One region of the Aminobacter sp. SR38 genome, then DNA from elsewhere that is predicted to be linked to it. Evidence: predicted binding sites of a transcription regulator. Region 1 holds the regulator's gene; each other region holds the start of a gene.
The links. Region 1 encodes PhoB, which activates phosphate uptake and scavenging genes when phosphate is short. Its sites were predicted from a motif close to TGTCATNNANCTGTCAT; they were not measured.
Positions count from the first base shown of each region.

Region 2: ugpB (sn-glycerol-3-phosphate ABC transporter substrate-binding protein UgpB) is a predicted target of PhoB. The motif match lies at 1,649-1,665, and genes of this name have one in related genera.
Region 3: IG197_RS03495 (glycerophosphodiester phosphodiesterase family protein) is a predicted target of PhoB. The motif match lies at 1,839-1,855, and genes of this name have one in related genera.

Region 1 covers NZ_CP062112.1:3,789,985-3,793,260, reverse strand. Annotated here, with positions in the region: gene IG197_RS18600 (ROK family protein) at 1-1,037, shown strand, start outside; gene phoB (phosphate regulon transcriptional regulator PhoB) at 1,064-1,753, opposite strand; gene phoU (phosphate signaling complex protein PhoU) at 1,852-2,556, opposite strand; gene pstB (phosphate ABC transporter ATP-binding protein PstB) at 2,595-3,276, opposite strand, start outside.
Region 2 covers NZ_CP062112.1:3,963,136-3,966,411, forward strand. Annotated here, with positions in the region: gene argH (argininosuccinate lyase) at 1-646, opposite strand, end outside; gene IG197_RS19470 (TlpA disulfide reductase family protein) at 680-1,372, shown strand; gene ugpB (sn-glycerol-3-phosphate ABC transporter substrate-binding protein UgpB) at 1,727-3,037, shown strand; gene ugpA (sn-glycerol-3-phosphate ABC transporter permease UgpA) at 3,251-3,276, shown strand, end outside.
Region 3 covers NZ_CP062112.1:693,476-696,751, reverse strand. Annotated here, with positions in the region: gene argC (N-acetyl-gamma-glutamyl-phosphate reductase) at 1-669, opposite strand, end outside; gene speB (agmatinase) at 755-1,711, opposite strand; gene IG197_RS03495 (glycerophosphodiester phosphodiesterase family protein) at 1,916-2,989, shown strand; gene IG197_RS03490 (hypothetical protein) at 3,005-3,276, opposite strand, start outside.

The sequences.
Region 1 (3,276 bases):
AACGGGGGCGGCCGCAGGTCGGGTTGATGCTCGATGCCGATGCTGCGTCTGTCGTTGCGGTCGTGCTCTCGCTCAACAGCCTGTCCGCCGCCATCATCGACTATGCCGGCAACACCGTGACCGAAGAGACCCGGCGGCTTGTCACGCAGCAGATGCCTGCCGAGGCGCTGGTCGACGAATGCGTCGGAATGGTCCGGCGCCTGATCGACAGCGCCGGCGCTTCGGGCGGCGCCGTCCTACGCATCGCCATCGCCGTCCAGGGCATCACCGACGCCGCCTCGCGCAAGCTGTTGTGGTCTCCGATCACCCGATACGACGACATCCCCTTCGCCGACCGGCTGGAGCAGGAGTTCGGCGTACCTGTTTCGGTTGAGAACGACTGCAACATGATCGCCGAGGCCCTCCGCTGGCGAGATCCGGTGCGTTATCGCGACGACTTCATCGCCATCCTGCTCTCGCACGGCATCGGCATGGGCCTCGTCATCAAGGGCGAGCTGTTCACCGGCACGCAGTCGTCGGGTGCCGAGTTCGGCCACATGATCCACCGCCCGGACGGCGCGCTTTGCCGTTGCGGCCGCCGCGGCTGCATCGAGGCCTATGCCGGCAACTACGCCATCTGGCGCAACGCAAGGGTTGGCGACGAGAATGCCGAGCCGCTGGCCGACCTGTCCGACGACGACATCAGGGCCGTGGCCGATGCGGCACGTGACCATGATGGCCCCGAACGCGAGGCCTTTCGCAAGGCCGGCGAAGCCATCGGCTTTGGACTCGGCTCGATGTTTGCGCTGTTCGACCCCGCCCCCCTCGCCTTCGTCGGCGTCGGCGCAACCGCCTTCGACATCATGGAGCCACATGTGCGCGCGGCCATCGCCAAGACGGCGGGCGGGCTGCACTCGAAGGCGATCTCCTTCGACACCGAACCCAACGAGGTTCCGCTCAAACGCGAGGGCGCGATGATGCGCGCGCTGCTTGCCATTGATCAGGAGATTTTTGCCGCAGGCACGGCTCCACGCCGTGCCGGTGCCGACGTCGCCTAGCTGAGCGGAAAAGAGCCCGAAGCGGCTCAGTCCTCGCGGATGGCGTAGCCGGCACCGCGAATGGTCCGGATCACGTCAGGCATGCGGCCGTTGTTGACCGCCTTGCGCAGGCGCCCGACATGCACGTCAACGGTGCGCTCGTCGATATAGATCGTCTCGCCCCAGACATTGTCGAGCAACTGGCTGCGCGAGAACACGCGGCCCGGGTGCCGCATCATGAATTCGAGCAAGCGGAATTCGGTCGGCCCGAGCTTGATCTCGCTCTTCTTGCGGTAGACGCGGTGCGACTCGCGGTCGAGCATGATGTCGCCGACCTTGAGCACCGAGGACAGCACCTCGGGTTTGGCCCGGCGCAGCAGCGCCTTGACGCGCGCCATGAATTCCGGCGTCGAGAACGGCTTGACCAGGTAGTCGTCGGCCCCGGTCGAAAGCCCGCGCACCCTGTCGCTTTCCTCGCCCCGCGCCGTCAGCATGATGATCGGCAGGCGTTCGGTGTCGGGACGCATCCTGAGCCGGCGGCACAGTTCTATACCCGACAGCGCCGGCACCATCCAGTCGAGCACCAGCAGGTCGGGCACGTTTTCCTGGAGCCGAATCTCGGCCTCGTCGCCACGCGTGACGACCTCGACCTGATAGCCTTCGGATTCGAGATTGTAGCGAAGCAGCACGCCCAGCGGCTCTTCGTCTTCGACGACCATGACCTTGGGAGCGATCATTGGCTATACCTTGTCCTTGCGCATGGCCGCTTGTGGACCATGCGCTGATTTAACCTATGCAGCGCCCCCGCGCCAAACGCATGCGGTTGCGGAAATGCTCAGGCCGGAACCGTCGTCGTGGTCTCGTCGACCTTGGGCCGGTTCAGCGGCAGCTGCGTACCCGTCACGACGAAATAGGCGTTCTCGGCGATGTTGGTGACATGGTCGCCGATGCGCTCGAGGTTCTTGGCGCAGAACAGCAGATGCGTGCAGGCCGTGATGTTGCGCGGATCTTCCATCATGTAGGTCAGGAGTTCGCGGAACACGGCGGTGTACTGGATGTCGATCTTCTGGTCGTCGGCGCGCAGATCCTTCAGGCCCTCGGCCTGACGCGCGACATAGAGATCGACGACGCCGCGAACCTGGCCAAGCACCAGCTGCGCCATCGCATCGATCGAATGCGAGAGATTGCGCGGGGTCGGCGACTGGCCGACGGCGCCGACGCGCTTGGCAATGTTCTTGGCGAGGTCGCCGATGCGCTCGAGGTCACCCGCCATGCGGATGGCACCGACCACGGCGCGCAGGTCCTGCGCCATCGGCTGGCGCTTGGCGATCAGAGTGATCGCCGAATTGTCGAGATCGCGCTGCTTGGCGTCCATGATCGTATCGTCGGCAACGACGTTTTGCGCCAGTGCCTGGTCGGACGTGAGAAGCGCGCGGATGGCGCCGGCCACCATTGCGCCGGAAAGATCGCCCATGTCGCGGATGAGCTGGTCGACGTGCTGAAGTTCTTCGTCGAAGGACCGGACTGTATGTTCGCCCATGATTTCTTCCTCGTATCGTGTGCCGCGACGAAACCCACTCAGCCGAAGCGGCCGGTGATGTAGTCCTGCGTCCGCTTGTCGTCGGGGTTGGTGAACATCTTGTCGGTCGGGCCTTCCTCGACGAGATAGCCGAGGTGGAACATCGCCGTGCGCTGCGACACGCGCGCCGCCTGCTGCATCGAGTGCGTGACGATGACGATCGTGTAGTTCTCGCGCAGTTCGTCGATCAGCTCCTCGACCTTGGCGGTGGCGATCGGGTCGAGCGCCGAACACGGCTCGTCCATCAGGATCACCTCGGGCGAAACGGCGATGGCGCGCGCGATGCACAGGCGCTGCTGCTGGCCGCCCGACAGGCCGGTGCCCGGCTCGTTGAGGCGGTCCTTGGCTTCGTTCCACAGAGCGGCCTTCTGCAGGCTCTTCTCGACGATCACGTCGAGCTCGGCCTTGTTCTTGGCGAGACCATGGATGCGCGGGCCGTAGGCGACGTTCTCGTAGATCGACTTCGGGAACGGGTTCGGCTTCTGGAACACCATGCCGACGCGGGCACGCAGCTCGACGACGTCGATCTTGGGATCGTAGATGTCTTCGCTGTCGAGGGTGATCTTGCCGCCGACGCGGGCTGCGTCGATGGTGTCGTTCATGCGATTGAGGCAGCGCAGGAAGGTCGACTTGCCGCAGCCCGACGGGCCGATCAGCGCCGTCACCTGATTCTGGCGAACG
Region 2 (3,276 bases), 170 kb from region 1:
AGCGGTCGATGGGGAAGCCGGTGCCGGCAAGCGCTGCCGCACCCAGCGGGCTCTCGTTCATGCGTTCGATGGCGTCGCGCACGCGGCTGAGGTCGCGGGCGAACATCTCGACATAGGCCATGCAGTGATGGCCGAAGGTCACCGGCTGCGCCGTCTGAAGATGGGTGAAGCCGGGCATCACGGTAGAGGCATGCTGCTCGGCGCGTTCGAGGAAGGCGGCGATCAGCCCCTTCAGTGCCTCGGCGACGCGATGGAACTCGTCCTTGACCCAGAGCCGGAAGTCGACGGCCACCTGGTCGTTGCGCGAGCGTGCAGTGTGCAGGCGTCCGGCGGAGGCGCCGATCAGTTCGGCAAGGCGCGACTCGACATTCATGTGGATGTCTTCGAGCCGGGTCGAGAAGGCGAACTTGCCGTCCTCGATTTCTCGCAGGATCGTGTTCAGGCCGTGAGCGATTTTCTGTTGATCGCCAGCCGAAATAATGCCCGTTTCCGCCAGCATCTCGGAGTGGGCGACGGACCCTCGGATGTCCTGGGCATACAGCTTCTTGTCGAAGCCGATCGAGGCGTTGATCGCTTCCATGATCGCAGCCGGGCCCGAGGCAAAACGTCCGCCCCACATCTGGTTGCTGGCCTTCTTGTCGCTCATCGTGATACCCGGGCTCCGGAGAAAATTGATTAGATGTCGGACCGCAGAAAAATGTTTCCAGCCCCACGCCATATACTGATTGCCGCCGTTGCGGGCGTGATCGCCGGCGCGGTCGCGGTATATGTCAGCACGACCCTTCCTGGCAACAAGACGCCGCAGCCGACGGTCGCCGCCGACACCAGTTCTGCAAGCCCCGACGACAAGCTGTGCGCGGCGAAGGCCGAAAGAGCCAAAGCCGTAGGTGCAGCCGCCGTCGGCCATGTCGCCGCGATGATGCCGGCCGACCCGCCGCAGTCGCTGAAGACGCTTGCCTTCAACGATCCCGAGGGCAAGCCGATGACCATCGCCGACCATGCCGGTCGCACGTTGCTGGTCAATCTCTGGGCCACCTGGTGCGCGCCGTGCCGCGCCGAGATGCCGGCGCTCGATGCTCTGGAGCGCGAGATGGGCGGCGAGGAGTTCGAGGTCGTGGCGATCAATGTCGACACCGGCGACGACACCAAGCCGAAGAAGTTCCTCGAAGAGATCGGCATCTCCTCGCTTGGCCATTACCGCGACAACACGCTCGCCGTGTTCAACGATCTGAAGAAGCGAGGGCTGGCGCTTGGCTTGCCTGTCACCTTGCTGATCGACGGCGAAGGCTGCCTGCTGGCCAACATGAACGGCCCGGCTGAATGGGCTAGCCCTGATGCGAGGACGCTCATCGAGGCCGCACTCGCCAAATAAGGCCGGCGTGTCCACACACGTTTATCTGTCCGTCTTTGCAATTTCAGATTGCAGGATTTGAGCGTGCATTTTCGCGATTTTCTTCCGCGAAGGACGCTTCGCGGCATGTTCATTCCATTTCCAGCCTTTCATTAGCCGGCGCGCTGGCAGTTGAGGTGGGTCTAATTCTCGGCAAATTGCTTTCGTTTTTTGGAAAACCGAAAGCTTCTCATAAGGTTGTGGCGAAAGCGAAATCGAAGCGAGCCGAATGCGACCTTCATACGATCGCTACAAAACTGTTGTGGCGCTGTCATAATCCGACAATACTGGTCCTCGCGGAACTAAACATTTCGCCAACCAGAACGGGAGCGAGACATGAAGACCCTAGGCTTCGCGGCCGGTGTTGCCGCCACCATGACGCTGTTGTCCAGCACCTCCGCCTTCGCCGTCACCGAGATTTCATGGTGGCACGCCATGACCGGCGCGAACAACGAGGTCGTCAACCAGCTTTCCGAAGAGTTCAACAAGAGCCAGAGCGAGTACAAGATCGTTCCGGTCTTCAAGGGCACCTATCCCGAGACGCTGAACGCCGGCATCGCCGCCTTCCGCGCCAAGCAGCCTCCGGCGATCATGCAAGTCTTCGACGCCGGCACGGGCACGATGATGGGCGCCGAAGGCGCCATCAAGCCGGTCGCCGAGATCCTGTCGATGGGCGGTCAGGCCTTCGACAAGAGCCAGTACCTGCCGGGCATCGTCGCCTACTATTCCAAGCCTGACGGCACGATGCTGTCGTTCCCCTACAATTCGTCGTCGCCGATCCTCTACTACAACAAGGACATCTTCCAGAAAGCCGGCCTCGACGTCGACAACCCGCCCAAGACCTGGGGCGAAGTCTGGGATGCCGCCAAGAAGATCAAGTCGAGCGGTGCTGCCCCCTGCGGCTTCACCTCGACCTGGCTTACCTGGATCCACACCGAGAATTTCGCCGCCTGGAACAACCTGTCCTACGGCACCAATGAAAACGGCATCGGCGGCACCAATGTCGAGCTCAAGATCAATGCGCCGGCCTTCGTCAAGCACTTCCAGGAGCTCGCCGACCTCGCCAAGGACGGCACCTTCAAATATGGCGGCCGCACGTCCGAGGCCAAGCAGATCTTCCTCGCCGGCGAGTGCGGCATCTTCACCGAATCCTCTGGCGGCCTTGGCGACATCGTCAAGTCGGGCATGAACTACGGCACCGGCCAGCTGCCCTACGAGGCTGACGCCGCCGGTGCGCCGCAGAACACCATCCCGGGCGGTGCTTCGCTCTGGGTTTTCGCCGGCCTGCCGGAAGAGCAGTACAAGGGCGTTGCCGCCTTCTTCAACTTCCTGTCGCAGACACCGATCCAGGCCCGCCTGCACCAGGTTTCGGGCTACCTGCCGGTCACGCTCGCTGCCTATGAGGAGACCAAGAAGTCGGGATTCTACGACAAGAACCCGGCCCGCGAGATCCCGATCAAGCAGATGATGGGCAAGGCCCCGACCGAAAACTCGAAGGGCGTCCGTCTCGTTAACCTGCCGCAGGTCCGTGACATCGAGAACGAGGAGCTCGAAAAGATGCTCGCCGGCCAGCAGACCGCCCAGCAGGCGCTCGACAATGTCGTCACCCGCGGCAACAAGGCGATCCAGGAAGCGCTGGGGAACTGAAGCGCTCCAATGTCATCGTAGCGTGCCCCTCATCCGCCTGCCGGCACCTTCTCCCCGCAATGACGGGGAGAGGGGACATGCGGCAACGTAGAAGCCCTCCCTCTCCCGTCCTTGACGAGGAGACGGTAAGGGTGAGGCAGCGCGAACGCTGAGCCGAAGGATCCGGCAGTGATGCCATCCAGCTTCTGACCAACGCGTAACGAGAGGCCCTCATTGTCCCCACGCGTCGTCTTCCCCAA
Region 3 (3,276 bases), 2.6 Mb from region 1:
ATTGAGGTCGGCGAGATGCAGCGGCACCTGGACGATCATGCCCTGGGCAAAGCGGCCGACCGAGGGCGCAAAGATCGGGCGGCGCTCGAGCAGGCCATGCTGCTTCATCTCGGCAACGTGTTTGTGCATCAGCGGCAGGCCGTAGAGGAAGTGCGGCGCAGCTATGTGGTCGGGGCGCGAGGCGTCCTCCATCTGGCCGATCATCTGCTTGCCGCCGCCGGTGTAGCCGGAAACGGCGTTGACGCTGACTGGGTAGTCGGCCGGCAAGGTGCCGGCCGCGACCAGCGGACGGATCAGCGAGATCGCGCCGGTCGGATAGCAGCCCGGGTTGGCGACGAGCCGTGCATCGGCGATGCGCTTGCGCTGGGCAGCGTCCATCTCGGCAAAGCCATAGGCCCAGTCGGGGTGGACGCGATGCGCCGTCGACGTATCGATGATGCGGGTCGAGTTGTTGCCTTCGAGAATGCGGACGGCTTCCTTCGAGGCATCGTCGGGCAGGCACAGGATGGCGACATCCGCCTCGTGCAGGCGCTCGGCCCTGAGGTCGACGTTGCGGCGTTCGGCTTCCGGGATCGACAGCACGGCGAGGTCGTCGCGGGCGGCGAGGCGCGTGCGGATCTGGAGGCCCGTGGTACCGTGTTCGCCGTCGATGAAGATTTTCGGTTTCATTGTCTGCCGTCCGTCGAAAAATTCGTTATTTCAGGTGGTTATGGCCAAATTCGGACTCTCGTCCGCAAGCCGTTGATTCAATGCCTCAGGCCTTGTCGCGCGCCTTCTTCTCGGCCAACAGGCCGAGATAATGCATGGCGACCGTCGAGCCGGCGATAGCCGTAATATCGGCATGGTCATAGGCCGGTGCAACCTCGACGATGTCGGCGCCGACGATGTCGATCTGGGTCATCTGGCGCAGCACCGACAGGATCTTGGCCGAGGACGGGCCGCCGGCCACCGGCGTGCCGGTTCCGGGCGCAAAGGCCGGGTCGAGGCAGTCGATGTCGAAGGTGACATAGGTCTTCTTGCCGCCGGTGCGTTCGGCGATCGCATAGGCGATGTCGGCAGCGCGCATCTCCTCGACCTCGTGGCCGTAGAGGATCTTGATGCCGCAATCGTCGGGCGCGTGCGTACGGATGCCGATCTGTATCGAGCGATCGGGGTCGATGATGCCGTCCTTGACGGCGCGCGCCACGAACGATCCGTGATCGATGCGCTTGCCGTCGTCAGGCCAGGTGTCCTGGTGGGCATCGAACTGCACCAGCGCCATCGGGCCGTGGATCGCCGCATGCGCCTTCAGCACGGGCCAGGTGACGAAATGGTCGCCGCCGAGCGTCAAAAGGAAGGCGCCCGATTTCAGGATCTTGGCTGCTTCGCGCTCGATTGTAACAGGGGTCTTCTGGTGGTTGCCGCTGTCGAGCAGGCAGTCGCCATAGTCGATGACGGCGAGGTCGTCGAACAGGTCGCGGTTGAACGGGTATTGCGGGTCGCAATCGAAGATCGCCGAGGCGCGACGGATGGCCTGCGGGCCGAAGCGTGCGCCCGGCCGGTTGGTGACGGCGGCGTCGAAGGGGATGCCCCAGACCACCGCCTCGGCCCCAGTGACATTCTTCGAATACTTGCGGCGCATGAAGGACAATGCCCCTGCATAGGTCGGATCACCCGAGCGACCCTTGGGGCCGCGTGCGGTAAAGGCGTGATCGATCGACGAAGAGGGCATGGGCAGTTTCCTTATTCGGTCTTTCGGAATTCGGTCGTTCAGAATTGCGAGGCGCAAGAACTACAGAAGCCTGAACCAACATGCCAGCCCCATGGCGAATTGCGTGTGACAGCTGCATTCATCGCCCTGTCATCTGTCTTTCACGCCCATGTCATCGCCGCCTTTTAGGTCGCTCCAGGCATATCAAGCCATGGAGCGATTCCCATGCGGACAGTTCTGGCAGGCGCAGTCTCGGTCTTGCTGACCCTCGCTCTGGCGACGTCTGGCCATGCCGGTTCTCGTTCCGAAGAGATCCTCGCGCGCTTCGAAAATGCCAATCAGTGGCGTGACCATGTGATGGTCGTGGCGCACAGGGCAGGCGGCCTGCAGGACGGCAAGCGGCGCTTTGCCGAAAACTCCATCGCCGCCCTGCGCGATGCGATCTCTCTCGGCGCCGAAATGGTCGAGATCGACATCCGCCGCTCCGCCGACGGCGAACTGATCGTCATGCATGACAGCTGGCTCGACCGTACCACCGACTGCACGGGCGAGGTCGTAACCCGCGCCATGGACGAGCTCAGGACATGCCGGCTCGTCGTCGAGGGTACCGGCACTGTCACCGCCGAAACAGTGCCGACGCTGCGGGAATATCTGTCGGTCGCCAAGGGCAGGATCCTGGTCAATCTCGACAACAAGCTCGACACCGCCGACCTCATCGACATGGTTGCGCTGGCGCGCGCCATGGAGATGGAAGAGCAGGTGGTGGTCAAGGCGAACCTGTGGAATGCCGAGCGTGTCGCCACCGTGAAGGCGGTGATGGCGCGGGTGGGGCAAGGGTTCCAGTTCATGCCGATCATGGCTGACGACGCCGTGCGCGACCCCGCTTTCGTCGAGGCATCGGGCAAGGCTTTCGCCGCAAATGCCGTGGAGATGATTGCCTGGCGCGGCGACACCGAAACAATGACCGTATCTGGCGGGCCGCTGTTTTCGGCCAGGGTCAAGGCAGCGGCCATTCGCGGCAACTGGCACATCTGGGTTGACACTCATGCCATCGTCAACAAACCGGGTGGCTATCTCGCCGGCGGCCGCGGCGACGAACTGGCGGTGGCCGCCGGGTTTCCCAACGAAGTGTTCGGCTTCTGGGCCGAACGCGGCGCGACGATGATCCAGACCGATGAGCCGCGTGCAGCCATCAACTGGCTGGCCGCCAATGGCTATCGTGTGCCTTATGCCGAATTGGAAAAACCCGTGGCCTCTGTCGCAGGCCAGGCGGGCGCATCCCAGCCGCCGACCAACTGATGCCGCGGGAAGGGGCTAATACGCTCTCGAGCCCCGAAGCGCCTTGCGCCGGTCCTTGAGCGAATATTTCGAGCCGCCCTCCTTGAGAAGCCTCTTGCCCTTTTTGTTGCAGTGGCTGTCGGCTTTGCCGGCGGCCTTTCGCGCGTCGGCACCCTTTTCGATCGCCTTGTCATAGGCGCGCATCCAGCAACTGTCGAACGAGGTTGCCCGCTTGAGAAACTTGTTCGACGCGGCCTCTGCTGGGCCAGCGGCAAAGGCTATGGCGACTGCCAGTGCGAGCATGCGGA